Regions from separate parts of the Pectobacterium sp. A5351 genome, predicted to be linked through region 2. Evidence: predicted binding sites of a transcription regulator. Region 2 holds the regulator's gene; each other region holds the start of a gene.

Region 1 (7,328 bases), 1.8 Mb from region 2:
AGAAAACTTCCGGTTCCTGATAGCCCCGGTTTACGTCCCACCACCGATCGCGTACGGGAAACGCTGTTTAACTGGCTGGCTCCCGTCATCCAACAGGCACGCTGTCTGGACTGCTTTGCCGGCAGCGGTGCGCTCGGGCTGGAAGCCTTATCCCGTTATGCTGCTCACACCACATTATTGGAAATGGAACGTGCAGTCGCCCAGCAATTAACGCAAAATCTGGCGCTGCTTCGGGCGGAAAATGCCGAGGTGGTCAATACTGATGCCCTGAGCTGGCTGGCGAAGCCGGGTACGCCGTTTGACGTCGTGTTTCTCGATCCGCCGTTTCGCAAAGACCTGCTGAACAACACGCTTGCCCTGCTGGAACAACAGGGTTGGCTGGTGCCAGACGCGTGGATTTACGTGGAAACCGAGGCGGAAAATGCGCAACTGACCATCCCGGAGAATTGGCAACTGCACCGTGAGAAAATTGCGGGTCAGGTCGCCTACCGTTTATACATCCGTCAATGATCTTCGCAGCAGCGTAAGGGTAAGAGATGATTTTGATTAATCTTGGCAGGCTACTGATGTTGGGCGTGTGGGGATTTTTGTTGCTCAACCTGATTCAGCCGTTTCCCAGGCCGTTGAATATCTTCATGACCGTGGCGATGGTGTTTATGATCCTGATGCATGGTTTTCAACTGCTGCTGTTAAAATCCAGCCAGCCGAAAGACAGCCCCGCGCTGAACCGCGCGCTTCAGGCGCGTATTTTCCTTTTTGGCGTGTTTGAACTGCTGGCGTGGCAGAGAAAACAGCCTAAGCCGCCGACGTCGTAACCGCTAATTCTGCTGGGGCACAAAGCGGATAAAGCGCGTGCCCTTTAGCTGCAACGATCCCTGCATACCGGTATCAAGCTGGTGATAATCCGCGTTCTCAAGGCGCAACGTGATAGTCGCGCCGCCGGCAATCGGCCTGAACGTGACCTCATACAGCATGTCCTCTACGACCATACTCTGATGCTCACGCGCACGCCGACGGCGACGGGGAAATTCGCGTTTGTGCTTCACCTCTGCGGCCACAATGCGTAGCGGAGCGGCATCGTTCTGCGCTTCCCGGTTACGTTGGCGTCGATACTGCCGCGCCGCCAGCACCAAAATCGCGCCAACGGCCAACGCCAACAGCCAGGGGAAGTCATTCATCAGGGTTTTTTGCCCGGAAGATAAGGAAACGCGGTCACGTTATCACCTAAATCAGAAATACGGGCGCTACCTTTTTCCGTCACGGCATCAATGCGAATGATCGCCTGTAGCGGGATGAAACTGCGGCTAACGCCGGAAAATTCCGTTTTCAGTTTCTCGGTTGACGGGTCAACCAACACCGCAGACTGGCTATCAAACACGAAGTCGGCAATTTCAATAAAGCCGAACAGGCTGCTCTGAACCAGCTCACGCACGTAAAGCTGGTAATTTTTACCGTTATTTATAAATTGAATACGATAAAGCGCGGACTCATTACTCATTCAACACAATGCTCCCTTCAGAGACTTCACGGCACCCATCTACAATAAAAACAGGCGATAACATAACATGAAGCTCACGAAAATCGCATCCACCTCACGATGTGTTGTTTAACTTCCTCACAATCCCCTACACTGAATAAAGAACGGCTTATCTTTATCCTGACACAAACAAAAACACAAAAAGGACACGCTATGCTTTGGTCATTTATTGCTGTGCTTTTTTCTGGTTGGTTGTATGTGGACGCCAGCTACCGTGGGCCAACGTGGCAGCGTTGGTTATTCAAACCGGTCACGATGCTACTTTTGCTGGCACTGGCCTGGCAAACGCCGCTGCTTGGCGTGCCGGGCTATCTGATTGTGCTGGGATTGCTGGCAACGCTGGTCGCAGACACCTTGCTGTTGCTGCCGACTCAGCGCCTGCTTTACGCGTTTGGCGCTTATTTCCTCTCCCATCTGCTCTACACCATTAGCTTTTTTACCGGACAAATCACGCTCACATTCTTCTGGCCGCAGGCATTAACGCTCGTCATTCTGGCCGCGATCCTGATCGCGATTATCTGGGGGCGGCTGGAAGCACAGCGCTGGCCCGCCTGCGCATTCATCATCATGACCACGCTGATGGTCTGGATTGCCGGTGAGCGGTATTTTGCGCTGGGGACAAACGCGAATTTCTCCCTGCTGACGGGCACCGTACTGCTGTTTATCGCCCATGCGGCCTGGCTGATTCACCATTACTGTTTTCCGTTCCGCGCCCATCAGGCGATTGTGGCGGCGGGCTATTTTGGCGGCCATTTCCTGATTGTTCGCTCCCTCTATTTCTGACGTTTTCGGCGCTCACGAAAATCTGGCTAAGCATTGAGCGGCGGTGTAAAGTTCCTGATGAGAATCGTAATCACTAATAACCCAGGAGGAAAAGATGCACTCTCATCAGCACCACCACAATGCTGAGAAATCAGCCTGCTGCAATAACGGCGTTCATCACGCGCCGCGTACTTCCGCACAGCCACGTAGTTCCACACAGCACAGTTCCGCGCAACATGCCAAAAGCTGCTGCAATGAACACGCGCAGCATTCAAATCACGCAGACCATAGCTGTTGTTCAACCAAACACGCGTCTGACGCCGTGGGACAGACCGCCTGTGGCACAGAGCAGCATTCGTCAGACGGCGGCGGTAGCGCGGATTCAGACGACCCCGACGGTGGAGACAGCGACAGGCCCCGATCAAACCAGCGTTTCAGTTGGAAAATCAGCGGGATGGATTGTCCCAGTTGCGCACGTAAAATCGAAAATGCAGTAAAAAATCTCACTGGAATTGAACAGGCCAAAGTGCTGTTCGCCACCGAAAAACTGGTTGTTGATGCCTACACCGATATTCGCCCTCAGGTTCAACAAGCCGTTCAGCAAGCTGGCTTCACCTTGCAGGACACCGCACTCCCCCTCACACCACCCGAGTCATCTACTGTACGTCGTTTCGTACATGAATATGGTTTCTTGCTACTTTTCACTTTGCTGGCTGCTGCAAGTTGGGGACTTTCCCTGTTAAGCGAGCGCGGCGGGCAAATCGCGTTTATCGCGACCACGATTATCGGGCTGGTTCCGATCCTGAAGAAAGCGGTGCAGCTCATTCGCTCCGGTACTCCCTTCGCGATTGAAACGTTGATGAGCGTGGCTTCCATCGGAGCGCTTTTGATTGGTGCCACCACAGAAGCCACGGTCATTTTGTTGCTGTTTATGCTGGGCGAATACCTGGAGTCTTACGCGGCAAACCGCGCACGGCGCGGCGTAACAGCACTGATGGCGCTGCTTCCCGAAGACGCCATGGCGATCATCAACGGGCAACGGCGTCTCGTGCCTGTCGCCAGTCTGGTTCCCGGCGATGTGATTGAAGTCGCGCCCGGCGGGCGACTCCCCGCCGATGCGGAGCTCTTGAACAGCGACGCCAGTTTTGATGAAAGCGCCCTAACCGGCGAGTCGGTACCCATTGAGCGTACGCCGGGTGAGAAAATTGCCGCTGGCAGCCTGTGTGTCGATCGGGTCGTGCAGTTGCGCGTGGTGTCACAGTCGGGCAACAGCGCGATCGACCGTATTCTGCAACTGATAGAAGAAGCGGAAGAGCGCCGTGCGCCGATAGAGCGCTTCCTCGATAAGTTCAGCCGCTATTACACGCCAGCCATCATGCTGCTGTCGCTGCTGGTGATTCTGGTGCCGCCGCTGTTGCTAGCGCAGCCGTGGCAAGAGTGGATTTATCGCGGTCTGACGCTGCTGCTAATCGGCTGTCCGTGTGCGCTGGTGATCTCAACACCCGCGGCGATTACGTCCGGGCTGGCCGCCGCAACGCGCCGTGGGGCGCTCATTAAAGGCGGTGCAGCACTGGAATCACTGGGCAGCATCAAGACCATCGCGTTTGACAAAACGGGCACGCTGACGGAAGGCAAGCCGCAGGTGACGGACGTGTTGCCCGCCGCAGGCATTAGCGAAACGGCGCTGCTGACGCGCACCGCCGCGGTGGAATCGGGTTCGCACCATCCGCTTGCCAAAGCCATCGTTCAGCATGCGTTGTCCACAAGCACATTCCTGCCAATGGCGGAAAACCGCAAAGCGCTGGCAGGTGTCGGCGTGGAAGGCACGATAGGCGGCAAGCGGATTCAGGTCAGCGCGCCGACTCGCGTCGCACCCGACTTGCTCGACGCCGACGGGCTACAGTGGATTGACGCGTTGGAAAGCGAAGGGAAAACCGTCGTGGTGGTACAAGAAGACGACAAGCTGCTCGGTTTACTGGCGCTGAGCGATACGCTACGCCGCGATGCGCGTGAAGCGCTGGATGCCTTACAGCAGTTGGGGATCAGAGGCGTGATGCTCACGGGCGATAATCCTCGCGCAGCGGCAGCGATTGCAGCGACATTAGGGATCGATTACCGCGCCAGCCTGCTCCCTGCCGATAAGGTCACTGCAGTCAGCGAGTTGAGCAAGCAGCATCCCGTCGCGATGGTGGGCGACGGTATCAACGACGCACCAGCAATGAAAGCCGCAACCATCGGGATTGCGATGGGGAGCGGGACGGATGTAGCACTGGAAACGGCCGATGCGGCACTCACGCACAGCCGCCTGACAGGGCTGGCTGCCATGATTAGCCTGTCGCGGGCAACGCAACGTAATATTCGTCAGAACATTGCCATCGCGCTAGGGCTGAAAGCGGTCTTTCTGGTCACCAGCATTCTGGGTATTACCGGACTGTGGCTGGCCGTGCTGGCGGATTCCGGCGCAACCGCGCTGGTCACCGCCAACGCGCTACGGCTATTGAGAAAACAGGACTGATATTACCGTTGCTGGCTGTGAATTGAAGGCTCGAGATACACGGAGCGACCACGGGGCGAGGCCTCCCTACGGGAACCTCATCCCCGTGTTTCTCCTAATCACACACGTCAACGAACGATATAACGCACTGAATATTATTAACCTTTGCGCAGCAGATACCGATAGGGAAGCTGTTCGGTTTCCTGCGCCAGAAGCTCATGCTCCATGAACACGCAAAAACCGGGAATATCGCGGGTGGTGGCCGGATCGTCGGCGATAATCAGCAGCGTTTGCCCGGTTTCCATCTGGCGTACCGTCTTACGTACCATCATCACAGGCTCAGGGCAGCGCAGCCCCTGCGCATCAAGGGTTTTATCCGGGTTGGTAAAAGGATCGGTCATCAACGTTCTCAGTGCTGGAATCAAAAAACCGCCCTAGTTTACGCGGAGGATTTCCCGACGCAAGCGACGACAACGTTTGCGCATAAAACAGCCATTTTTCTGGGCAAAAGACATTGCATTAGCAAAGCAATTGCGTATTATGCCGCCGCGTTGCAGCATAAATCTGCACGCTATCTCTTGGGTTCCCTAACCCCAATAACCAAAAAGGTCACATTATGTATCGTTTTACTCCCCAGCAGCGGCTTACGGCGCTGATCTGGCTATCGTTGTTCCATATCCTGATCATTACCTCGAGTAATTATCTGGTGCAGCTCCCGGTATTGATTTTCGGTTTTCATACCACCTGGGGCGCGTTTACCTTCCCGTTTATTTTTCTGGCAACTGACCTGACGGTACGGATTTTCGGTGCACCGCTGGCGCGTCGTATCATTTTGACCGTGATGGTACCTGCGCTGGTGATTTCCTATCTGGTGTCGTCCCTGTTTTATCAGGGATCGTGGCAGTCGTTCGAGTCATTAAGTCAGGTGAATATCGTCGTGGCACGTATCGCCTGCGCCAGCTTCATGGCGTATGTTCTGGGCCAGATTCTGGATGTTCACGTCTTCAATCGGCTACGCCAGAAACGCGCGTGGTGGGTCGCTCCGGCCGTGTCGACCGTGTTTGGTAATTTCAGCGACACACTGGCCTTTTTCTTCATCGCGTTTTATCGCAGCACCGATGCCTTTATGGCCGCGAATTGGGTTGAAATTGCGATGGTAGATTATGCCTTTAAACTTTTGATCAGCCTGGCATTCTTCCTGCCGATGTACGGCGTGATGCTAAATATGGTGCTCAAACGACTGAGCGAGCAGAAATACTCAGCCGACTACCGTTCTGTCAGCAGCCACCATTAATGCCAATTGGCGGCGATTTACGCCGCCCTTTCCCGCTAAATCACTCATCATTTTGTAAAAATAACGCAGGTTCCCACAACGGTTTGCAACAACAAAACGCTTGTTTTTGCTATCTGAATAGGGTGCCATACTGTTATTACCTGTTTCAAAAGATGACCTGTTCAAAAACGAGAGAAAGGGATCCCATGTCGAATGTAATCAAATACCTCGGTGTCGGCTTGCTTGTCGGCCTGCTTGCTGCCTGTGATGGCAAAACGGATGACGCCGCAAAAGCGGGCGCGCAAGATAAACCTGCCGCAGCAGCCAGCGCGGGTCAGAATATTGAATTAATGGAGGGCAAGATTGCGTTTACTCTGCCCGCCGACATGCGCGACCAGAGTGGCAAAGTCGGAACACAGGCGAACAACATGCACGTTTACGCCAATGACAATGGCCAGAAAGCGGTCATCGTGATTCTGGGCGACAACACCACGGAAGAGTTGACCGTTCTGGCACAGCGTCTGGAAGATCAGCAGCGCACACGCGATGCCAACCTTCAGGTCGTGACCAATAAGACTATCGACGTTGACGGCAAGAAGCTGCAACAGCTCGACAGCATTATCACCAGCAGCGGACAGCAGGCTTATTCCTCCGTCGTGCTGGGTAAAGTGGAAAACCAACTGCTGACCTTGCAAATCACGCTGCCAGCCAGCAATCAGCAGCAGGCACAGAGCGAAGCAGAAGGCATCATCCACACCCTGAAGCTGAAATAATCGGTGTTATCGTCGGACAGTAGCCACCTAGGTGGCTATTTAAAGGATATAGCAAAGTACGCCGAGCGGTGCGCCAATCGCCATCGCGCCGTAGGTGGCAATGCCATTCCATGAAATCACGCGTCCGATGTGTCGAGAACCCACCACGCCGACGCCCCAGAGCGTTGCGCCGGTACCGGCAAAACTCTGTCCGGCCCCCAAAACAATGCGCCCAAGGCACAGCAGCAGCAATGTCATCACCGGCGAGGCATCGCTAAAAGCGGCCAGCAGATAAAACACGCCGCTTAACATGACGCCAGCCAACCCCCAGATGACGATGTTCTTCGACCCTTTTTCATCGGCGCTGCGACCCGCATGGGGGCGGCTCAATAGCGTGGAGAAGTATTGCAGGCTGATCACCAGCCCGGCCCAGAACGCACTATAGCCAAGGTGATCGTGCACGTACCCCGGCAGCACCGCCAACGGCAGACCAATATTCAGATAGCTGGC
Region 2 (7,328 bases):
TGAAAGTAGAGTGGTGCGTTCAATTGGACTCGAACCAACGACCCCCACCATGTCAAGGTGGTGCTCTAACCAACTGAGCTATGAACGCATTGAGATGCCGCGCTGCCTGTCTGACAGCGCGGCGGATAATAGCGAGCAAGGAGAAAGCTGGCAAGAGGAAAAATGCAATTTTGTGCTATTGCCAGTGCGATTGCTGTGCTTGTGTCCATTGTGTCGTTTTTTTCGACGATACCCGTCATACTTCAAGCTGCTTGTGCGTTGGCTGCCCTTACTCACCCCAGGAGCTTACTTGTGTAAGCTCCTGGGGATTCGCTCGATTGCCGCGTTACAAGGCTCATAAATGGGCCTTGCCCTAAAGGGCCAACGCTTTGCGTTGTTCAAAACGCTAACGTTTTGTCACGCAACTTGAATTATTTAGGGTAGAAGACAGGATAAACGTTATCTAACGAGCGGCGCGCCCTAAAATCTGTGCGGCAGGCTGGCGTTGAAGAAAACGAATCCGCGTTACCATCATCACGGCTGCTGCCGTCAGGCCAATGATGAAACCACACCAGAAGCCCGCAGGCCCCATGCGCGGTACGACGATATCCGTCAAGGCCAGCAGGTAGCCGCTTGGCAGACCCAGCACCCAATACGCTGTGAGCGTAATATAGAAAATCGACCGGGTATCTTTATAGCCGCGTAATACGCCACTGCCGATAGCCTGAACGGCATCGGAGATTTGATAAACGGCCGCCAACAGCATGAGCTGAGACGCCATTGCCACCACCAGTGGATCCTGATTGTAGAGCAGCGCAATAGGCTCACGCAGCAGCGTGGTGAAAATGGCCGTACAGCTGGCTAGCGCCACGCCGGCCATGATGCCAGTATGCGCGGCAATGCGGGCGTTATCGACCGAACCTTCCCCTAACCGATGTCCGACGCGAATGGTGGTGGCGACGCCAACCGACAGCGGAAGGACGAACATCAGCGAACTGAAATTCAGCGCGATCTGGTGACCGGCCACATCCACGACGCCCAGCGGTAACACCAACAGCGCCACTACGGCAAACAGCGTGACCTCGAAAAGCAGCGCCAACGCGATAGGTAAACCGAGACCAAAGAGGCGCTTGAGTACGGCAACGTCTGGGCGGAATGCCGGACGATGCCGCCGGATATCGCGTAGCCAAGAGGCGCGTCGGGTGTAGGCCATCATCAACAGCATCATGATCCAGTAAACCGATGCGGTAGCGACGCCGCAGCCTACACCGCCCAGTTCGGGCATGCCAAATTTACCGTGGATAAAGACATAGTTGATCGGGATATTGATTAGCAACCCGATGAATCCAATCATCATGCCGGGGTAGGTTTTGGATAGCCCTTCGCACTGGCAGCGCAAAACCTGATAGAACAGATAGCCAGGTACGCCCCACAGCAGCGCATGCAGGTAGCCAATGGCTTTCGCCGCCAGTTCCGGCGAATCGTCGCTCATCAGGTTAATGGCATATTCCCCTTGATACAGCACCAGCATCGTAAAGACAGAAATAATAGCGGCCAGGAAAAAAGCTTGTCGCACCTGATGCGAGATGCGATCGCGTCGGCCAGAACCGTTAAGCTGTGCGACAACGGGCGTCAGCGCCAACAGCAGACCGTGACCAAAAAGAATGGCAGGTAGCCAGATTGACGTTCCTACAGCAACGGCGGCCATATCGGTGGCGCTATAAGCGCCAGCCATGACGGTGTCAACGACACCCATCGACGTTTGGGACACTTGCGCAATAATGACAGGAACAGCAAGCGCTGATAATTTACGCGCTTCTGTCAGATACTGTTGCACGGATACCTTCCTTGAATGACTTAATTTTGCTAGCGGGGTGAATACTCTGGATATGAAAAACGTCAAGAATAAAACGAGAACGTTATTGTAACGATTTAATAAAAGTAAACCAGCTCGAAAGAGAATATATTCTTTTTGTTACGCAGCGGTTTCGATAACGTCTGACGTACCGTATTCCGGTTTGGTTTTCCGTGGAATATCGGGCACACTGCACAAAGTCATTTCTTTGTTTTTAAGAGGCAAACCGCATGTTTACCGGTATTGTTCAGGGCACTGCGTCGGTGGTGTCGATTGAAGAAAAATCTAACTTTCGCATCCACGTTGTCCAACTCCCGCCCGACCTGTTGCCAGGGCTTGTGCCCGGTGCTTCGGTGGCGCACAACGGTTGCTGTCTGACGGTAACCGCTATTGACGGCGATCGTGTCAGTTTTGATCTCATGAAGGAAACGCTGCGATTAACGAATCTGGGCGATATTCATGAAGGCGATGTCGTGAATATTGAGCGTGCCGCAAAATTCGGTGACGAGATCGGTGGACACGTCATGTCGGGTCACATCATGTGTACGGCGGAAGTGGTGAAGATTCAGGTTTCAGAGAATAACCATCAGATTTGGTTCCGTCTGGCAGATGAAGCGCTGATGAAATATGTGCTGCATAAAGGTTTCGTCGGGATTGATGGTATCAGCCTGACGGTAGGGGAAGTGACTCGCGGGCGCTTCTGCGTGTATTTAATTCCCGAAACGTTGAACCGTACTACGCTGGGGCAGAAACGTCTGGGGCATCGCATCAATATTGAAATCGATCCGCAGACACAGGCCGTAGTGGATACGGTTGAGCGCGTGTTGGCCAGCAAGCAGGCAAGCGACCTAAGCAAAGAAGAGTAATTTCTGCGTTATCTGTTCTTGTAAACCGGACGAACAGCCTCGTCCGGTTTTTTCTTTTCTGTCAGCGTGGAACGCGTAATCCTCCGTCGACCCCATCCAGACTGAACACCACTTGCCAGAGCTGGAGGGTTCTTGATCGGAAGGCTCCGGCACAAAGGTTAAGGTAGTAGCTGAACATCCGGCGGGAACGGACAGGGAGCACGTCTACGGGATTGCGGATTCATGATACGGGAGAGGGCGACCCGTGTGAGATCGTGCAGACGGCGGGGCAGTTTCGCCTCCAACCTCGCGAGCAGGACACGATGGGAAAAGATATCCAGTCGTTCACATTCCCACCACCCGTCCATGTAGCTTTCTCCCAGTCCCAGCGATCCTTCACGCAGAACACGCTTAAAAAAGCCGGGATGGGTTACGCGGATGTCAAAAGAACGGGGCCGTTGATGGTGATATCTGCTACATCCAACATGTTCTGCACGATGTGGAACCAGGGCGCGCATTCTTCTGTATAAGGTAACCCCATCATGTCTCCTTAACTTTTTACGTGTAAAAGTATCGTAAAACATACCTGGGCAGCACTTATCGCAGCCGACGTATCGGCTGTCACCAGAGAAAATGAAACGCGGTATTAAATTTAGAACCACTTCAGCCAGCATACAAGAAAATTGGCTGAAGCAGAGAGGAGAACTGGCTGGAATAAAAAAGTTATCTGTATCGTGTCGCCGCGCTTAGCGGCGATAATCGAGGTAAGGGCCGTCTGCCACAGAGCGGCGTTCAATTAACGTCGGATGGACTTCAATGACGTGCGCATCTTCCCGCTTACTGGTAATGCGATCCAGCAACATCGCGAAGGCGGACTGCCCCAGACGCTCTTTCGGCTGATGAATGGTGGTCAGCGCCGGCGTAAAGAAACGCGCGTGGCGCACGTTGTCATAACCGATCACCGAAATATCCTGCGGCACGCGCAGACCCAGTTCGTCTGCCGCGCAGATGGCACCCATCGCCATGATATCGCCACCACAGAATACGGCCGTTGGTCGCTGTTTCTGCGCGAGAATCTGATGCATGGCTTTATAACCGGATTCCGGCTCGAAATCGCCCTGAACTACCCACTCTTCGCGTACGGTGATATCTGCTTCCTTCAACGCTTTTAAAAAGCCGAGGTAGCGCCCGCTGCCGGTGTTGCGTTCCTGAATACCGGGGATGGCACCGATATCCCGATGACCGCGTTCGATCAGGTAGCGGCCTGCCATATAGCCGCCTTCAAAGGCGTTATCGATAATCGTATCGGTAAAATCGCTGTGCATCTGTCCCCAGTCCATCACGACCATCGGGATGCTGCGATAATCTTCCAGCATCGCCAACAACTCAGGTGGATATTCGGCACACATCACCAGGAGACCGTCGACGCGTTTTTGCGCCAGCATGGAGAGATAAGCGCGCTGTTTACCGATGTCGTTATGCGAATTACACAGTACCAGCGTGTAGCCTTTGGCATAGCAGCTATTTTCGACGGCTTCGATGATCTCGGCGAAATAGGGAGCCTCGCTGGATGTGGCCAGCAAACCGATTGATTTAGTGTGATTAACTTTGAGGCTGCGGGCGACGGCGCTGGGCGAATAGTGCAATTCTTTGATTGCCGCCCTGACGGCTGCCTTAGTCTCTTCGGCGACGAAACGTGTTTTATTGATCACGTGCGATACGGTTGTGGTGGAAACACCAGCACGTTTTGCCACATCTTTAATCGTTGCCATCTAAAAATGACTCCTGAACTTACCTGTTACAGACGTAAGTATATTGTTAATCGTTTGCCTACGTTTAAAGTTCTTCTTCTAAGCTAAAAAACAGGATTTCAGAAGGAGAATGCCGAATGTTATACCGAAGGGATCTGGGTTGACGTTTTTCGACCGATACGCAGCGCTTTCATAAACAGCGGATTGTGTCCGATTTATCATGAAAGGGAAAGGGCTAATTTATACTATTAGTGATGCATTGGTCCGAGATTTTTCACTAAAATTATGAAAGAATCGTAATAACCCTATTGTTTGTGGTTTTAACCGCCTGAATGGGTTCGCTGTAAAGGGCAGTTTCCTCTTTCAGATAAAATTTGTTCGTTAATAAGGAGTGATTTATGGATACCGATCTGAAGATGTCTTTGCTGACAACGCTTGGCGCATTGGCGATGATCATTGTGTTCAGTTTTGTTGCGGTGCTGAACTAACCGAACGATGTCTCTGTGTGGTTTTCGGTATTCAGACACGTTTATATTGCATAAAACGTGTCTGAATCTGTTTCTCAACGAATGGTCTGCGGTGTTACCACGCGACGCGCGCCAACGTAGTGCTCCTGCCAATAATCTTCATTCAGCTTGCTGATACGAATATCTGAACCGGTACGAGGCGACTGGATAAATTTTCCTTCTCCCAGATAAACCCCGACGTGATCGGCTGCGCCGCGATTATTGATGCGGAAGAAGACCAGATCGCCACTTTCTAGTTCGCTCTTTTTAATCGGAGCGGCATCACGCAGGTGATACATTTCGTTAGCCGTGCGTGGAATCTGGATCTTAACGACATCTTTGTACGCGTAATAGACCAGTCCGCTACAGTCGAATCCGGTAAAGGGGGATGAGCCGCCCCAGTGGTAAGGCTTGCCTATCTGGCTCATCAACTTATTCATTGCTGTCGTTTTGGCATGCTGATAACGCTTTTTATGCGCCGCGCTCAGCGCCATGCCTTTTTCAGTAGGGGCCGGATTTTTCTCCGTTTTTCCCTTGATCGCCGTTTTCTTCAGCCCGCTTTTGACTCTGGCCTGTGCGGTTGTCTGTTTCTCTTCTTCAGGCTTTAGCTTTTTGAGATTTTTTTTCACTAGCGCGGGTGTGCTGCTTTGCGTCCGTGACGGCTTTTTTTCTGTCGGTTTGTTCGCGCTGCGGGGTTTGGTTTTCGTGTTAGCTACGCTGGGTTCTGGTTTTTTGCTTTTGATCGGTGTCGGTGATTTCGCATTACCTTTTGTTTGACGGCTTTTCTTATTGGTTTCTTCAACAGTGTTTTTCTTTGGCGCAGAATGCGGAGTATGCGGCGCAGCCTGAACGACGTTCAGGGACAGATTGCTGAAAAATAATATAAAAAGAGTAATAAATAAGCGCATAATAAAAGTGACCGAACATAATCCTTAACTCGCTCAATCCGCACAGTATTCCTGAAAACGGCGTCATAAAAAAGTGGGCATGACCGCTTTATTCATACAGAATAGTGAAAAAACGTTAATAGTTGTTTTTTCGATTGATTTATCAACGCTTTCTGGCGTCGATTTCATCAATGGCGAATAACTTGCCGGGAAAATACCCCTACAAAAAATGGCGTTTTTTTGTGGCTGGTGGCATCGGTACAATATCACTGAGTCAATGTCGCTGTCGTAGTATCTCTGACGGCGGCTCATGGCTAGCGTTTTGGACGTTAGCCATCCTATAGGTTTAAGGAAGCAAGAAGATGACGACACCGACAATTGAAAAAATTCAGCGCCAAATTGCTGAAAACCCGATTCTGCTGTACATGAAAGGCTCCCCGAAATTGCCAAGTTGCGGTTTTTCCGCACAAACGGTTCAGGCGTTGTCTGCATGTGGCGAGCGTTTTGCGTATGTTGATATTTTACAGAACCCGGATATCCGCGCTGAGCTGCCGAAATACGCGAACTGGCCGACGTTCCCACAACTGTGGGTTGATGGCGAGCTGATTGGTGGTTGTGATATCGTGGTTGAAATGTTCCAGCGTGGTGAATTGCAACCGCTGATCAAAGAAACGGCCGACAAATACAACGCGCAGCAGGCCGATCAAGAGTAATGCGTTCTTTTGACGTAATGACGATGTCACCTGTTGTTACGATGCGAGCGTAAATTCTTCCAGCGGGTGCCTTATGGCACCCGTTTCTTGTCTCAATTTTTCCGTTCTTCTTAATGTTCGGCTGACACGTCTTCCTGCGAATTTTCTTCCAGCGCAATCGGCCATCCGCCCAAACGCTTCCAGCGGTTAACCAGCTCACAGAATAGAAGTGCCGTTTGGTTGGTGTCATACAGTGCGGAGTGTGCCTGGCTGGAGTCAAATGCAATACCCGCAGTAATACAGGCTTTAGCAAGGACGGTTTGGCCTAACACCAGTCCGCTGAGTGCCGCAGTATCGAAGGTAGCGAAAGGGTGGAATGGGTTGCGTTTCAGGCTACAGCGTTCCGCTGCTGCCATCATGAAACTGTGATCGAATGTGGCATTATGCGCAACGATAATGGCACGGTTGCAGTTTTGCTCCTTGATCCCTTTGCGCACGACTTTGAAAATTTCATGCAACGCATCATATTCACTCACGGCACCGCGTAGCGGATTGGTGGGGTCAATGCCGTTAAACGCCAGCGCGGCGGGTTCCAGGATCGCACCTTCGAATGGTTCAATATGAAAATGTAGTGTTTCATCTGGCTGCAACCAACCGTCTTGATCCATTTTTAATGTTACCGCCGCAACTTCCAGCAAGGCATCAGTTTTCGCATTAAATCCGGCGGTTTCGACGTCAATCACAACCGGGTAAAACCCACGAAAACGACCGCTCAGGGCGTTCAGATCACTTTTATCAGCCATTTGTCTCTTA
Region 3 (7,328 bases), 2.0 Mb from region 2:
CGTGCACCAGGTCCATGCGATTTGGCCCACCAGCCGGATGAAAACGCTGGTTTCCTCGGCTGCGGGCAGTAATAGCTGGGTGCAGGTGAAAACCCATCGCAATATCGGTGATGCGGTTGGTCACCTGAAAGCCGAGGGCATGCAGGTTCTGGCGACCAATTTGTCTGAGCACGCGGTCGATTTTCGGGAAATTGATTACACCCGCCCGACCTGCATTCTGCTCGGACAAGAAAAAACCGGTATTACTGCCGAAGCACTCAAACTGGCCGATCGGGATATCATCATTCCGATGACTGGCATGGTGCAATCGCTGAATGTCTCCGTAGCCTCGGCGTTGATCCTGTATGAAGCGCAGCGCCAGCGCCAGATAGCAGGCATGTATCAGCGCGAAGACAGCCCGCTGGATGAAGAAGAGCAGCAGCGGCTGCTGTTTGAAGGGGGCTATCCGGTACTGGCACGCGTCGCAAAACGTAAAGGGCTGCCTCGCCCTCATATCGACCATCAGGGTCAAATTGTCGCGGATACCCCGTGGTGGGCCGCGATGCAATCGTCGGAGTGCTGATGAAAGGCCGCCTGCTTAACACCCAACCGCTGAGTACACTTACCGGCGTGGGTGCAAGTCAGGCAGCGAAGTTCGCGCGACTCGGGCTGGAAACCGTGCAGGATCTCCTGCTGCACTTACCTCTGCGCTACGAAGACCGTACGCATCTTTATCCTATTGGTGACCTCCTTCCCGGTATGTATGCCACTGTGGAAGGTGAAATCCTACGCAACGACATCACCTTTGGCAGCCGTCGCATGTTGACCTGCCAGATCAGCGACGGCAGCGGCATGCTGACCATGCGCTTCTTCAATTTCAGCGCCGCGATGAAAAACAGCCTCGCACCGGGACAGCGCGTTACCGCTTATGGCGAAATCAAGCGCGGTAAAATCGGTGCGGAGATCATCCATCCTGAATATCGTGTTCAGGGGGATAGTACGCAGGTCGAGTTACAGGAATCACTCACGCCGGTTTACCCCTCCACAGAGGGCGTTCGTCAGGCCACGCTCCGCAAACTTACCGATCAGGCATTGGCATTGCTCGATGCAAACCCCATCGATGAGTTGCTGCCTGAATCCCTGAGCCGATCGCTCATTAGCCTGCCGGACGCGCTGCGCACGCTACATCGTCCCCCGCCGGATATGCAGCTCAGCGAGCTGGAACACGGTAAGCACCCAGCGCAGCAGCGGCTGATTATGGAAGAACTGCTGGCGCATAACCTGAGTATGCTCGCCGTGCGGGCTGGGGAGCAGCGACATAAAGCCTCGTCGCTACAGGAGAAAGATGGCCTTAAGCAACGCCTGCTCGCCGCTCTGCCGTTTAAACCCACACAGGCTCAAGATCGTGTTGTGGCGGAGATTGAAGTGGATATGGCGAAAGACTTCCCAATGATGCGTCTGGTGCAAGGCGATGTGGGCTCAGGGAAAACGCTGGTCGCCGCGCTGGCCGCATTACGTGCTATTGCCAATGGCAAACAGGTCGCGCTAATGGCACCCACAGAGCTATTGGCCGAACAGCACGCTCATAACTTCCGTCAGTGGTTTGAACCGCTGGGGCTTGAAGTAGGCTGGCTGGCTGGCAAACAAAAAGGAAAAGCGCGTCAGGCGCAGCAGGATGCCATCGCCAGCGGTCAGGTTTCCATGGTGGTCGGAACGCACGCCATTTTTCAACAGCAGGTGAAATTCAACGGGCTGGCGTTAGTCATTATTGATGAACAGCACCGCTTTGGCGTGCATCAACGCCTTGCGCTGTGGGAAAAAGGCGAAGAACAGGGCTTTCATCCCCATCAATTGATTATGACCGCCACACCAATTCCCCGCACGCTGGCGATGACGGCCTATGCCGATCTGGATACGTCCGTCATTGATGAACTGCCGCCGGGCAGAACCCCCGTCACCACAGTCGCCATACCGGATTCACGCCGCAGCGACATCATCGGGCGCGTGAATAATGCCTGTCAGCAGGAAGGGCGGCAGGCCTATTGGGTATGTACGCTGATCGAAGAATCCGATCTTCTGGAAGCACAGGCAGCAGAAGCCACCAGCGAAGAGTTGAAGGCTGCTCTGCCGAATCTCAAGGTTGGGTTGGTTCACGGCCGCATGAAAGCACAGGAAAAGCAGGCGGTGATGCAGGCCTTCAAACAGGGCGAACTGCAACTGCTGGTGGCGACCACCGTCATCGAGGTCGGTGTGGATGTACCCAATGCCAGCCTGATGATCATTGAAAACCCGGAGCGCCTGGGCCTGGCGCAACTGCACCAGTTGCGCGGGCGCGTCGGACGCGGCGCGGTGGCATCCCACTGCGTGCTGCTCTACAAAACGCCGATGAGCAAAACCGCACAAAAACGGCTTCAGGTTCTACGCGATAGCAACGATGGTTTTGTGATCGCTCAGCGCGATCTAGAAATTCGTGGGCCAGGCGAATTATTAGGGACGCGACAAACCGGCAATGCCGAGTTCAAAGTGGCCGATCTCTTGCGCGATCAGGAACTGATTCCGCAGGTACAGCGCGTTGCGCGCCACCTGCATGAGCACTATCCCGAGCATGCCATTGCGCTAATCGAACGCTGGCTACCCGAGCGCGCACGCTACACCAACGCCTAATCGCAGCAGCGCTTCTTCATTTTTTAAAACTATACACTAAATAATTCAAGTTGCAGGAAGGCGGCAAGCGAAGGAATCCCGATGAGCTTACTCAAGTAAGTGATTCGGGTGATTGAACGCGGCCAACGCACATGCAGCTTGAAGTATGACGGGTATATCCCCTTAAATAATAAGGTCTTGCTCATTCAGACAAAATTCATATCGAAAAGATGAGCTAGCAAACGTTTGCTTTCAGAAAAGAGATCATTAAAATGCGCTCTTTGTCGTTTCAGGAACGCCAACTTACATCATGACTACCACCACGGAAACGTCCCAAACAGAAGCCGCTGCCGCACCTCAGCGCAGTGAACTCATCTATCGTCTTGAAGACAGGCCGCCGCTGCCGCAAACGCTGTTCGCCGCCAGCCAGCACCTGTTGGCCATGTTTGTTGCGGTGATTACCCCCGCGCTACTGATCTGTCAGGCATTGGGTTTACCCGCTCAGGATACGCAGCGCATCATCAGCATGTCGCTTTTCGCCTCCGGCCTGGCCTCTATTCTGCAAATTAAAACCTGGGGACCCGTCGGTTCTGGTCTGCTGTCTATTCAAGGCACCAGCTTTAACTTCGTGACACCACTGATTATGGGTGGACTGGCGCTGAAAAATGGGGGCGCAGACGTTCCCACCATGATGGCGGCGCTGTTCGGTACACTGATGGTCGCGTCCTTCACCGAAATCATTCTTTCACGTTTTTTGCATTTAACCCGCCGCATCATCACCCCGCTGGTTTCCGGCATTGTGGTGATGATCATTGGTCTGTCGCTGATTCAGGTTGGCCTGACTTCTATCGGCGGCGGCTATGCCGCAATGGGGAATAACACCTTCGGCGCACCCAAGAATTTACTGCTGGCTGGTGTGGTGTTGCTGGCTATCATTCTGCTGAACCGCCAACGTAACCCCTATCTGCGTGTTGCCTCACTGGTGATTGCCATGGCGGTGGGCTATCTGGGCGCCTGGATGATGGGAATGCTGCCGGAAAATACGTCTTCGCAACACGATACGGCCATCATGGTGCCAACACCGCTGTATTACGGTTTAGGCTTTGACTGGAACCTGTTGATCCCACTGATGCTGGTCTTCATGGTGACATCGTTAGAAACCATCGGCGACATCACCGCGACCTCCGATGTGTCTGAGCAGCCGGTCAAAGGCCCGCTGTACATGAAACGCTTAAAAGGCGGCGTGCTGGCAAACGGTCTGAACTCTTGCCTTTCCGCCGTATTCAATACCTTCCCTAACTCTTGCTTCGGCCAGAATAACGGCGTTATCCAGCTTACCGGTGTTGCCAGCCGCTATGTGGGCTTCGTGGTTTCACTGATGCTGATCGCACTGGGGCTGTTCCCTGCCGTTAGTGGATTTGTACAGCATATTCCAGAGCCGGTTCTGGGCGGCGCCACTATCGTGATGTTTGGTACGATCGCCGCTTCCGGTGTGCGCATTGTGTCCCGTGAGCCATTGAACCGTCGCGCAATCATGATTATTGCGCTGTCGCTGGCCGTTGGCCTTGGCGTGTCTCAGCAGCCGCTGATTCTGCAATTCGCGCCGGATTGGATTAAAACATTACTGTCTTCCGGTATTGCCGCTGGCGGGATTACCGCAATCGTGCTGAATTTGGTTTTCCCTCACGAAGAAAAATAGCGCCAACCCGCAATAATTTCTGTTCAGTTCATGTAAAAGCGAGCGGTGATGCAACACCGCTCGCTTTTTACTGTCTGTAACAGCATTACCTATTGAGCCTTCAGGGAAATTGCGGCATAAGAACAGTTCTCCCTGACGATTGGCATGGACTGACACGATGAAATTTATCGGGAAATTATTGCTGACCCTACTGCTGCTGGCCTTTTTAGCGCTCGTGGTCGTATACGTATTGCTGCAAACCAGTTGGGCGGCAGGCTGGGTGAGTAATTGGGTAAACCAGAACACCGACTACCAGTTGTCACTGGGAAAAATCAATCATGATTGGTCAACAGCCGATCATATCCAACTCACCGATGTCAGTTTTGGTCAGAAAAACCAGCCGCCGACGCTCACCGCCAGGCAGGTTTCAGCCGGGTTTAGCGTGCGTCAACTTACCGAACCACGCCATTTTGCCAGTCTGGAATTAGAAGGCGGTACGCTGAATCTTTCCTCACAGTCAGCCACACTTCCTATCGAAGCCGATGTACTCCAACTGCGCACGATGGCACTGCAGGCAAAAGACGGTGACTGGTGCCTGAATGGCCAGCAGATCAACGGCGGGATGACGCCGTGGCAACCCGAGGCGGGCTATCTACTGGGCAAGCAGGGGCAGTTCCAGCTCAGCGCCCGTTCACTCGAACTTAACGATATTCCCGCCAGCCAGGTCTTGGTTCAGGGTGAAATCAACCATAACCAGCTGATTTTGAGCAATTTTGGTGCAGATATTGCTCAAGGGCAGCTAACGGGCAACGCCAGCCGCGCGGAAGACGGCAGTTGGCAGATCGGTAACCTCCGACTCAGCAATGTCCGTTTGCAAACACAGAGAACGCCGGAGGCCTTCTGGCAACCCGTGACCGAACTGCCTTCTGTTACCGTTGACCGTTTTGATCTGATTGATGCCCGTATTGAAGGGCCGGGATGGGCGTTTATTGACCTGGATGTTGCCCTGCAAAATGTCACATTTAAGCAGAATGACTGGCAGAGCGAAGGGGGAACGCTGTCGTTCAATGCAACCGACATTGTGAACGGCAACATGCACCTTATCGACCCTATCGTGAATCTGGATTTGTCACCGATGGGCGTTAACATCAAGCAGTTTTCTACGCGCTGGGAAGGGGGTCTGCTGCGAACCAACGGCAACTGGCAGCGTAGTAACCACCGTTTACAGCTGAATGAGTTTGTTGTCGCAGGAATGGAATACACGCTCCCCGGCGACTGGCGTCAGCGCTGGCAAGCAACATTGCCATCCTGGCTGGCAGAAGTGAATGTGCAAAAATTCACGGCGAATCGCAACCTGCTGATTGATATCAACCCTGATTTCCCCTTCCAACTGACCGCGCTGGATAGCTACGGCAGTAATCTGTTGCTGGCTCGCAACCACCAGTGGGGAATATGGGCAGGATCGCTGAATCTTAATGCCAGCGACGCGACGTTCAATAAAGTCGATGTGCGTCGTCCTTCACTGGCACTGGTGGCTGACGATAACCAGATCGCCATTAACGAACTTAGCGCATTTACGCAAAATGGCATGCTGGACGCCAAAGCGACTATCAGCCAGCAACCAGCACGCAATTTCTCCCTGTCTCTGACAGGGCGCGCTGTACCGCTGGATGTTCTGACGCGCTGGGGATGGCCAGAACCCGCAACCGCACCGACAGGCAACACGAATCTGCAATTACAGTTGAATGGGCGGCTTGCCGCCGATACGCCGCTGAAGCCAACGCTAAACGGTACGCTGCAGGGTGTGGATAGCAACGATCGCCCAATCAGACAGCAAATGCATCAGGGAACCGTGACAGAAGCGCAAGAATGATTGCGCTTTCAATACACGGGGCCAGGCCGTTGGCAAATCTATTTACCAAATGGAAACGGGAGTAACGGAATAGAAGAGTAAAGCGTTTGCGCCAGGGATGGCGCAAGCCGAGCTTACATGGACGTACTTGCAGCGTCTTTACGATCTATCCGTTACTCCCGCTCTACGGACTTTGTCAGCAACATCACACAGTCAGAATCACGTGTATTATTATGGCGAAATGCTGCAGGCTAACATGCAGCGTGATGTTCCGATAGGAAGGCCATCATAATATGGTCACTGCGAGTTAATCCACCTCCGACCCGCCTGCTTCCAGTGGCGCATCCGGTTGAGCAGGCAGCACGATATATACCCCTTCAAATAGCGCCCCTTTACTGTCATCACCGAAGAGCTCGACATTTAGCTGCACGCGTGCCTTACGCCCACGCGCCAGACGATCAAGATCGCCACTCAGCGACCCTAAATCAGCAACTGCGCTCGGTCGGCCACTCACCGGTGTGCTGTAACGAATGTGCGCATCCGCCAGAATAATTGTTCCGCCGAGGTGCCGCTCACGCAGCAGCAGCCAGATCAGTCCCCAACCGGTGAGCGTCGCGAGAGAAAACATGCTGCCGGCAAAAAGCGTGTGATGCGGGTTCTGGTTGCCCGTTTCAGGCATGGTGGTGATAAATTTTTTCCCGGTGTACTGGCTTATCCGCACTCCCATCTTTTCACTCAGAGGGATGTGCTCGTACCAGGCCTGTTGTAGCTGTCCGCACCAGTCAGGGCGGTGCAAAATATCATCCAGCGTCGCCACCGGTTTAATCATCAGAAAGTGCCGCACAGGCGTCGTTTGTGGTGCAGTGATTTCGCCCTGGTTAACAAAACCCAGCTTGGAGAAGAAATCCATTGCGTCTTCACGGGCGCTACAGACCACGCGCTTGACGCCTTCCTGACGCGCCACGGACTCCAGAGTAATCGCAAGCAACGTGCCTAACCCTTTCCCCCGCACGTCGGGATGAACCGCCAGGAAACGGATGGCCGCTTCATTATCCGCATTGATGGAAAGACGGCCAATTGCGACCAGCCTTCCCTGCTCATCCACCACGGTTTGGTGATGTGCCAAGGCATCATAGGCATCACGCTCGGAGCCTAACGGCTGGCGCAGAGGTTTAC
Region 4 (7,328 bases), 620 kb from region 2:
AGGCCCAGCATCCAGACGGTATCGCTTTTACGCCATCCTGAAGTCTGTTCTAACACCTGGCTGCTATCTTGAATTGTGCTCATATACTGATTTCTCCTCGGTGAACACATTAATACCCGTCGTACAGGGGTATAAAAATTACAGTACCGGCAACTTGCCGTTACAGAGTTTGAAAAACGAACAAGACATATTGCTAATTATGTCAACAGGTCAATACTGTTTTGTGGCGGCATTCTATATCGTGGTGGTCAGCGAATAATATTGAGGCGATCACAGAAATGAATTGACGGGAAATATTTTAATAAATTTCCGCGAAAATTAAAACATCAATCCTGATACTTTATTTTAAATATTTTTAACGGCTCGTTATTGATACTTTATTTCATTGCTGAATGATAAAAAATGAACAATAAATAAAATAAAGGGTAGCTAAAATAATAAACGCAATTTTTCTGATGTCACGCGCAATGATGGTTTTTCTCTTTTTTTACGGTGCGGTATCGCGAGCGTGCTTCCTGCGCACGCATCGAATCGCGTTGTTATTCACCGTGGACGATTAACACACGAGGCGGTTATCCGACAGGCGGTAACCTGCCGGATAACAGTTACCGAGCTGTCAGGCGATGAGTTTTTCTTCTGCCCACTCCAGACCGCTGTGGTACTCCTCGGGTAAGAGAGGTGCCAGCGATTGCAGCGAGTGTCTTAACTGTGCGGCGTTCGACGATGATAGGTTGAGATGCCCCACTTTGCGACCAGGGCGAACGGCTTTCTCATACCAGTGCAGATGTACCAGCGGCAGCGTCAGCCAGTCGATATTCACGTCGGTGCCAATCAGGTTGACCATCACCGAAGGCGTTTCGACGACCGGTTCCGGCAGCGGCAGGTCGAGAATGGCGCGCAGGTGCAGTTCAAACTGGCTGATCGATGCACCATTTTGCGTCCAGTGTCCGCTATTGTGTACGCGTGGAGCCAGCTCGTTAATGAGCAGACGGTTGCCGACGATAAAGCATTCCATTGCCATCACGCCCACATAGCCCAGCGCATTCATAATCGCGGACAACATCTGCTCGGCCTGTGCTTGCAACTGCGGGTTGGGCTGAGGGAAAGCGACGCTGGTACGCAGAATGCCATCCTGATGCAGGTTATGGGTGAGCGGATAGAACACACATTTACCGTGCGTATTGCGCGCGCCAACCAGCGAGACTTCGCCTGAAAAATTAATGCCTTGCTCAACGATGCATTCGCCGTAGCAGTCAGCGGGCAGCGTCTGTTGCTCGCCGTCGCGCAAGCGCCACTGTCCGCGACCGTCGTAACCACCAACGCGGCGTTTAACGATAGCCAATTCACCTAATGAGGCGAAGACGTGTGGCCATTCATCGGCACAGGCCAGCAATTGCCAGGGTGCGGTTGCCAGATTCAGCGAATCCAGCAGTTGTTTTTGCGTCAGGCGATCGGCCAGACGCGGGAAAATATCACGGTTCGCAAACGCCGTGTGTTCGGCCAACTCACGAGTGAGGGCGGTTTCCGGCCAGCGCTCAATCTCGGCGGTAATCACACTGTTATGAAACGGCACCGATTCCGGCTCAGCATCCAGCCCCACGGGATAAACGGCGATCCCTAACGGTTCGCCAGCCTGACGTAGCATTCTGCCCAACTGACCATTGCCTAATACGCAGACCGGTTTCATGCCTCCTCCCGCGGATCGGGATGAGAGAGCACATCATCGGTTTGCGCCTGACGCCAGTCGGTCAGTCGGGTGGCGATGCCACGATCGTGCAGGGCGAGAATTTGTGCGGCCAGCAGAGCCGCATTCGCTGCGCCCGCTTTGCCAATGGCCAACGTGCCGACCGGAATACCGCGAGGCATTTGGACGATAGAATACAGGCTGTCTACACCGCTCAGCGTTGAGCTTTGTACCGGTACGCCAAGCACGGGAACCAGCGTTTTCGCTGCCAGCATACCCGGCAGGTGTGCTGCGCCGCCTGCGCCAGCGATAATCACATCAAAACCGTTCTGTGCCGCTTGTTCTGCAAAGCTGAACAGCTTATCCGGCGTCCGGTGTGCGGAAACGACTTCGGTATGAAAAGGAATGTTCAGCGTGGTGAGGATTTCCGCAGCAAACTGCATGGTGGCCCAGTCACTCTTTGAACCCATGACGATGGCAATTTTAGCCGGGGCAACGTTGGATGACATGCCTGTAACGCTCCTGTGATTGTACGTGTTCGTGACGCGTTCGCGTCGGCCAGACAGGGAGGGTCTGGCGTTGAGGGCGTAGAGCATATCACGCCATTATGGCGAGGAAAACGGTTGCGTATGCGGAAATGCTGGGGGAATGAGGTGAGAGGCCGTTAAGTCAATGTCAGGAAACGCATTAAAATGGGAAGGAAATCAGTTCGATATTTTGTGGTGTGACCTTAATCATCGACCCTTCTTCATGCCAGGCACCCAGAACGGCACGCCGACCAGAAGATTCACCGAGATCGACCTGATGAATGGCGGGGCGGTGTGTGTGGCCGTGGATCATCGTCTTCACCTGATAATACCGTAGGCGTTCAAGCACGGCGTCGTGATTGACATCCATAATCTGCTGCGATTTTTTCTGGTTTTCCTGCTGGCTGGTCGCACGCATTTTCGCCGAGATTTTCATGCGTAATGATAAAGGCAATAGCAGGAAGAGTCGCTGAATAAACGGGTTATGGACCCGGTGACGGAATTGTTGGTAGTGATGATCGTCGGTACACAGCGTATCACCATGCAGAATAAGGATCTTCTGGCCGTAGAGGTCGAGCACGGTTTCCGTTGGTAGCAGCGTCATTCCGCTTTGTCTGGCAAAACGCTTACCGATCAGGAAATCACGGTTACCGTGTACGAAATAGCAGGGAATACCGCGCTGATGTAAGGCATAGAGTTCCGCAGCAATGGTCGCATGCAGCGGCTGGGGATCGTCGTCGCCGATCCAGGCATCGAACAAATCGCCAAGAATGTAAAGCGCATCGGCATGAATCGCATCATGGCGTAAAAAACGCAGAAAACCGGCGGTAATCGCCGGTTCATGAAGACTTAAATGCAGATCGGCAATGAACAGCGTTGCCATGCCAGTCAGATTATTCGCTGACCGTTACGTGGGTAATCACCACGTCTTCTTTCGGTACGTCCTGATGCATGCCGCTGCGGCCAGTCGCCACGCCTTTGATTTTATCAACGACGTCCATACCTTCGGTAACTTCAGCGAAAACGCAGTAGCCCCAGCCATCAGCGCGCTCTGAACGGAAGTTCAGGAAGTCGTTATCAACAACGTTGATAAAGAACTGGGCAGTGGCAGAGTGTGGATCGTTGGTACGAGCCATTGCCAGCGTGCCACGCGCGTTTTTCAGGCCGTTATTGGCTTCATTTTTGATTGTCGCGTTGGTTTCTTTTTGATCCATACCGGGAGCGAAGCCGCCGCCCTGGATCATGAAACCATTAATCACACGGTGGAAGATCGTGTTGTCATAAAAACCGCTGCGGCAGTAGTTCAGGAAGTTTTCTACGGTAACCGGCGCCTTGTCTGCAAACGTATTAATAACGATATCGCCGTGATTGGTATGAAGCGTAATCATAATAATGAACCCTAGATAGCCTTAGTGATAAGAGTGCTGCTCACAAAAGGCGGTGAACAGCAAGAGCGCTGTTATAGCATAACTGGTCGATTGAGTCAGTACTTCGCGCTTACCGCACCACTGTTGGTGGTTGGATGGATGAGAAAATCGTATAAAAAGGTTTACTACTCTGATTTTGGTAGGTGTCAAATAATATGTGTGCTGAAGAATATTGCGCAATAAGGTGTTAATCAGGCAACAGGGACTTTTAAAAACAAATAAATTGATCAAAATTTCAAGTGAAAGTTAATTAATTTGAATGAGATTTTTGTTGCCCCAGATCAATATTTTGCGTAATCAACGTATTCTTTTTTTGTGGCTCAGATTAATCTGAGAGTAATTCTTATTCTTCCTACATAACTCTAAAGAGATAGGTGAACTATGCTGGGTATTCTGGATGGTGTTAACCGTTTATTAGACAAGCCGGACTTTGGCAAACTGTTTTTGCGCGTATCTTTCAGCGTGTTGATGCTGTTTCATGGCTGGCATAAGGTACACGGTGGAATCGGTGCTATTGAAGGTATGCTGACCTCGGCGGGGCTCCCTGCTTTTATTGGTTACGGCGTCTATGTCGGAGAAGTCATCACCCCGATTCTGATGATTCTCGGGATTCTTACACGTCCTTCTGCGCTGATCTTCTCCTTCACGATGGTAGTGGCGACGTTGCTGGTTCACCCAGATGGTTTCGTCACGCTGGCAAAAACCGGTGCCTGGGGTGTTGAAGGCACCGCGGTGTTCTTCTTTGCGGGCATCGCCATTGCCCTGCTCGGCAGCGGTAAATACTCTGTGATGTCGAATCCGCGCTGGCGTTAATGGTTTTCTGCCGGCGGATTCTTTTTTGTCAGTCGCCGCTAATGGTGCGAAATGGCCCGGATTTTCCGGGTCATTTCATTTTTATCCTTTCTCGCCGATTCCCTCTTCTTATTAACCTTGCAATACAGTAGGGTTCAGGTTTCAATACGCCGTTGGGTATCAACCCTGAATGCATTGATGTTACTGTCGCTAACGGCGGCTGTGATTGACCTATCGTGTGTATGCTACGTTTTTGAGTGCTATGTTTTTTAACACGATGCCTTTTGAACGTTGTGCGGTTGTGCAAACCATTTCTTTGAAAACCATTTTTTTGTGAAAACCATTTTTATAAAAACACTGGAACGCCCTGATGCTAAAGATTTTTAATACGCTGAGTCGCCAAAAAGAGGAATTTAAACCCATCCACGCCGGTCAGGTGGGAATGTATGTGTGTGGCATCACCGTTTATGACCTGTGTCATATCGGTCACGGGCGTACTTTCGTGGCGTTTGATGTGGTGGCGCGGTATTTGCGGTATCTGGGATATTCACTGAAATATGTGCGTAATGTCACCGATATTGACGACAAAATTATCAAACGTGCCGCCGAAAACGGGGAAACCAGCGACCAACTGACGACCCGTATGATTGCAGAGATGCACGCCGATTTTGATGCGTTGAATATTCTGCGCCCGGATGCCGAGCCGCGTGCGACGCACCATATTGCCGATATCATCGAAATGGTAGAAACGCTGATTGCCCGTCGCCACGCTTATGTTGCGAGTAATGGCGATGTGATGTTCTCCGTTGATACCGCGCCGGGCTATGGTGTGCTGTCTCGTCAGGATCTGGAGCAATTGCAGGCTGGCGCGCGCGTTGAAATTACCGAAGTGAAGCGTAACCCGATGGACTTCGTACTGTGGAAAATGTCCAAGCCGGGTGAACCGCACTGGTCTTCTCCGTGGGGAGAGGGGCGCCCTGGCTGGCATATCGAATGTTCTGCCATGAACTGCAAACAGTTGGGCACGCATTTTGATATCCACGGCGGCGGTTCCGATTTGATGTTCCCGCACCATGAAAACGAGATCGCGCAGTCCAGCTGTGCACACGACGGTTCGTATGTGAATTACTGGATGCACTCCGGCATGGTGATGGTTGACCGCGAGAAGATGTCAAAGTCGCTCAACAATTTCTTCACCGTTCGTGATGTGCTGGCGTATTACGACCCGGAAACGGTGCGTTACTTCCTGATGTCAGGCCATTATCGTAGCCAGTTGAACTACAGCGAAGACAACCTGAAACAGGCGCGTGCGGCGTTAGAACGTCTGTATACGGCGCTGCGTGGGACGGATGCTAGCGTTACGGCGCACGGTGGTGACGAGTTTGAAGCCCGTTTCCGCGAAGCGATGGACGACGATTTCAACACGCCGGAAGCCTACTCAGTGCTGTTTGATATGGCGCGTGAAGTTAACCGCCTGAAAGCGGAAGACGTGCAGGCGGCGAATCAGCTGGCGTCGGCACTGCGTAAACTGTCTGGCGTGCTTGGTCTGCTGGAACAGGATCCTGAGCAGTTCCTGCAAAACGGCGCGCAGGTGGATAATGATGAAGTGAAAGAAATCGAAGCGTTAATCCAGCAGCGTAAAGATGCACGCGCGGCGAAAGACTGGGCGCTGGCAGATCAGGCACGCGATCGACTGAATGAAATGGGGATCGTGCTGGAAGACGGCCCGCAAGGAACCATCTGGCGCCGTAAGTAACGCCGATCTTTCTGTCAATAAAAAGCCCGCAACTGGACTGACCCCATAAAGTTGGACAGTTCATGTTAAGCGGCTATCAGGGCCCGGGTTCGGTATTCTACCGGACTCAGGCCTTTTAATTTCAGGCTGATCCGCTCGTTGTTATAGTAATGGATATAGTCCTCTATCGCCTTCCTCAGTTCATTCAGATCGCTGAACCTGTTCAGGTAAAAACACTCCGATTTCAGTGTGCCGAAGAAGTTCTCCATCACCGCGTTATCCAGGCAGTTTCCCTTGCGTGACATGCTTTGCGTCATACCCTGTGCCTTTAACTTTGCCTGATAGCCTGCCATTCGGTATTGCCAGCCCTGATCCGTGTGCAGCAGCGGTGTATCCTCCGGTCCGAGCGCTGAGAACGCATCGTGCAGCATCGTATTAACCATCTCCATCACCGGCCTTTCCGACAGGCTGTAGGAGATAATCTCCCGGTTAAACAGATCGAGAACCGGCGACAGGTACAGCTTTTTACCCTGCACCGAGAACTCTGTAACATCCGTGACCCATTTTTCGTTGGCTTTCGATGCACTGAAGTTCCGGCTCAGGATATTGGGCGCAGCCTTGCCCATTTCCCCTTTCCAGGCACGATATTTCTTCACCCTTATCAGAGAGCGGAGTGACAGCTCCGCCATCAGTCTCTGCACAGTTTTATGGTTTACCAACAACCCCTGTTTTCTCAGTGAGAGTGTGATCCTGCGGTAGCCATAACGCCCTTTGTGATAGTGGTAAATCTCTCTGATTTTATCTTTCAGCCCGGCATGCCTGTCCACTCGCTTCAGCGCATTCATATTGTGATACCACGTACTACGGGACATACCCGCTGCACGCAGAAGATCACCGAGCGCATACTCCAGCCTTAGCTCACTGATTATTCCGGCTTTCTGCCGCTTTTCTCGCTTTGAACTAAGGCCTTCAGCTTTTTTAGATAGGCATTCTCTGCGCGCAGGTAACGAAGTTCAGCCCGCAGTTCTTCGGGAGATAACTTTTCCAGTGCAGCATCGGTAAGTGGAGGTGTTTTTTTGGGTTTTGTCATGTCCTTGCTCCGGCCTGGTTTTATGCTCAGAAGTCCTTTCTCACCTGCGTCTTTGTATACATTCACCCAGTGC

Evidence for each region. Region 2 encodes PurR, which represses purine synthesis genes. Its sites were predicted from a motif close to CANGCAAACGTTTGCNTG; they were not measured.
Region 1: tusA (sulfurtransferase TusA) is a predicted target of PurR. The motif match lies at 5,260-5,277, and genes of this name have one in related genera.
Region 3: O1Q74_RS19785 (nucleobase:cation symporter-2 family protein) is a predicted target of PurR. The motif match lies at 2,858-2,875, and genes of this name have one in related genera.
Region 4: purE (5-(carboxyamino)imidazole ribonucleotide mutase) is a predicted target of PurR. The motif match lies at 2,297-2,314, and genes of this name have one in related genera.

Annotation. Positions count from the first base shown of each region.
Region 1 is NZ_CP116477.1:96,762-104,089, reverse strand. Features, by position in the region: gene rsmD (16S rRNA (guanine(966)-N(2))-methyltransferase) at 1-510, shown strand, start outside; gene O1Q74_RS00475 (DUF1145 family protein) at 537-815, shown strand; gene O1Q74_RS00470 (DUF2500 domain-containing protein) at 819-1,178, opposite strand; gene O1Q74_RS00465 (DUF1820 family protein) at 1,178-1,498, opposite strand; gene O1Q74_RS00460 (lysoplasmalogenase) at 1,691-2,320, shown strand; gene O1Q74_RS00455 (zinc/cadmium/mercury/lead-transporting ATPase) at 2,415-4,814, shown strand; gene tusA (sulfurtransferase TusA) at 4,952-5,194, opposite strand; gene O1Q74_RS00445 (7-cyano-7-deazaguanine/7-aminomethyl-7-deazaguanine transporter) at 5,410-6,087, shown strand; gene O1Q74_RS00440 (DcrB family lipoprotein) at 6,273-6,839, shown strand; partial or broken gene O1Q74_RS00435 (MFS transporter) at 6,888-7,328, opposite strand, start outside.
Region 2 is NZ_CP116477.1:1,908,086-1,915,413, forward strand. Features, by position in the region: tRNA gene O1Q74_RS09085 (tRNA-Val) at 12-88, opposite strand; gene O1Q74_RS09090 (MATE family efflux transporter) at 443-1,816, opposite strand; gene O1Q74_RS09095 (riboflavin synthase subunit alpha) at 2,065-2,700, shown strand; partial or broken gene O1Q74_RS09100 (cyclopropane-fatty-acyl-phospholipid synthase) at 2,898-3,220, opposite strand; gene purR (HTH-type transcriptional repressor PurR) at 3,426-4,451, opposite strand; gene cydH (cytochrome bd-I oxidase subunit CydH) at 4,829-4,918, shown strand; gene O1Q74_RS09115 (C40 family peptidase) at 4,993-5,844, opposite strand; gene O1Q74_RS09120 (Grx4 family monothiol glutaredoxin) at 6,186-6,536, shown strand; gene rnt (ribonuclease T) at 6,647-7,318, opposite strand.
Region 3 is NZ_CP116477.1:4,297,680-4,305,007, forward strand. Features, by position in the region: gene trmH (tRNA (guanosine(18)-2'-O)-methyltransferase TrmH) at 1-562, shown strand, start outside; gene recG (ATP-dependent DNA helicase RecG) at 562-2,643, shown strand; gene O1Q74_RS19785 (nucleobase:cation symporter-2 family protein) at 2,933-4,321, shown strand; gene O1Q74_RS19790 (AsmA family protein) at 4,479-6,173, shown strand; gene fabY (fatty acid biosynthesis protein FabY) at 6,460-7,328, opposite strand, start outside.
Region 4 is NZ_CP116477.1:1,291,354-1,298,681, forward strand. Features, by position in the region: gene O1Q74_RS06060 (HAAAP family serine/threonine permease) at 1-83, opposite strand, end outside; gene purK (5-(carboxyamino)imidazole ribonucleotide synthase) at 617-1,687, opposite strand; gene purE (5-(carboxyamino)imidazole ribonucleotide mutase) at 1,684-2,193, opposite strand; gene lpxH (UDP-2,3-diacylglucosamine diphosphatase) at 2,372-3,094, opposite strand; gene ppiB (peptidylprolyl isomerase B) at 3,105-3,599, opposite strand; gene O1Q74_RS06085 (DoxX family protein) at 4,020-4,451, shown strand; gene cysS (cysteine--tRNA ligase) at 4,801-6,186, shown strand; one part of gene O1Q74_RS06095 (IS3 family transposase) at 6,252-7,138, opposite strand; one part of gene O1Q74_RS06095 (IS3 family transposase) at 7,138-7,328, opposite strand, start outside.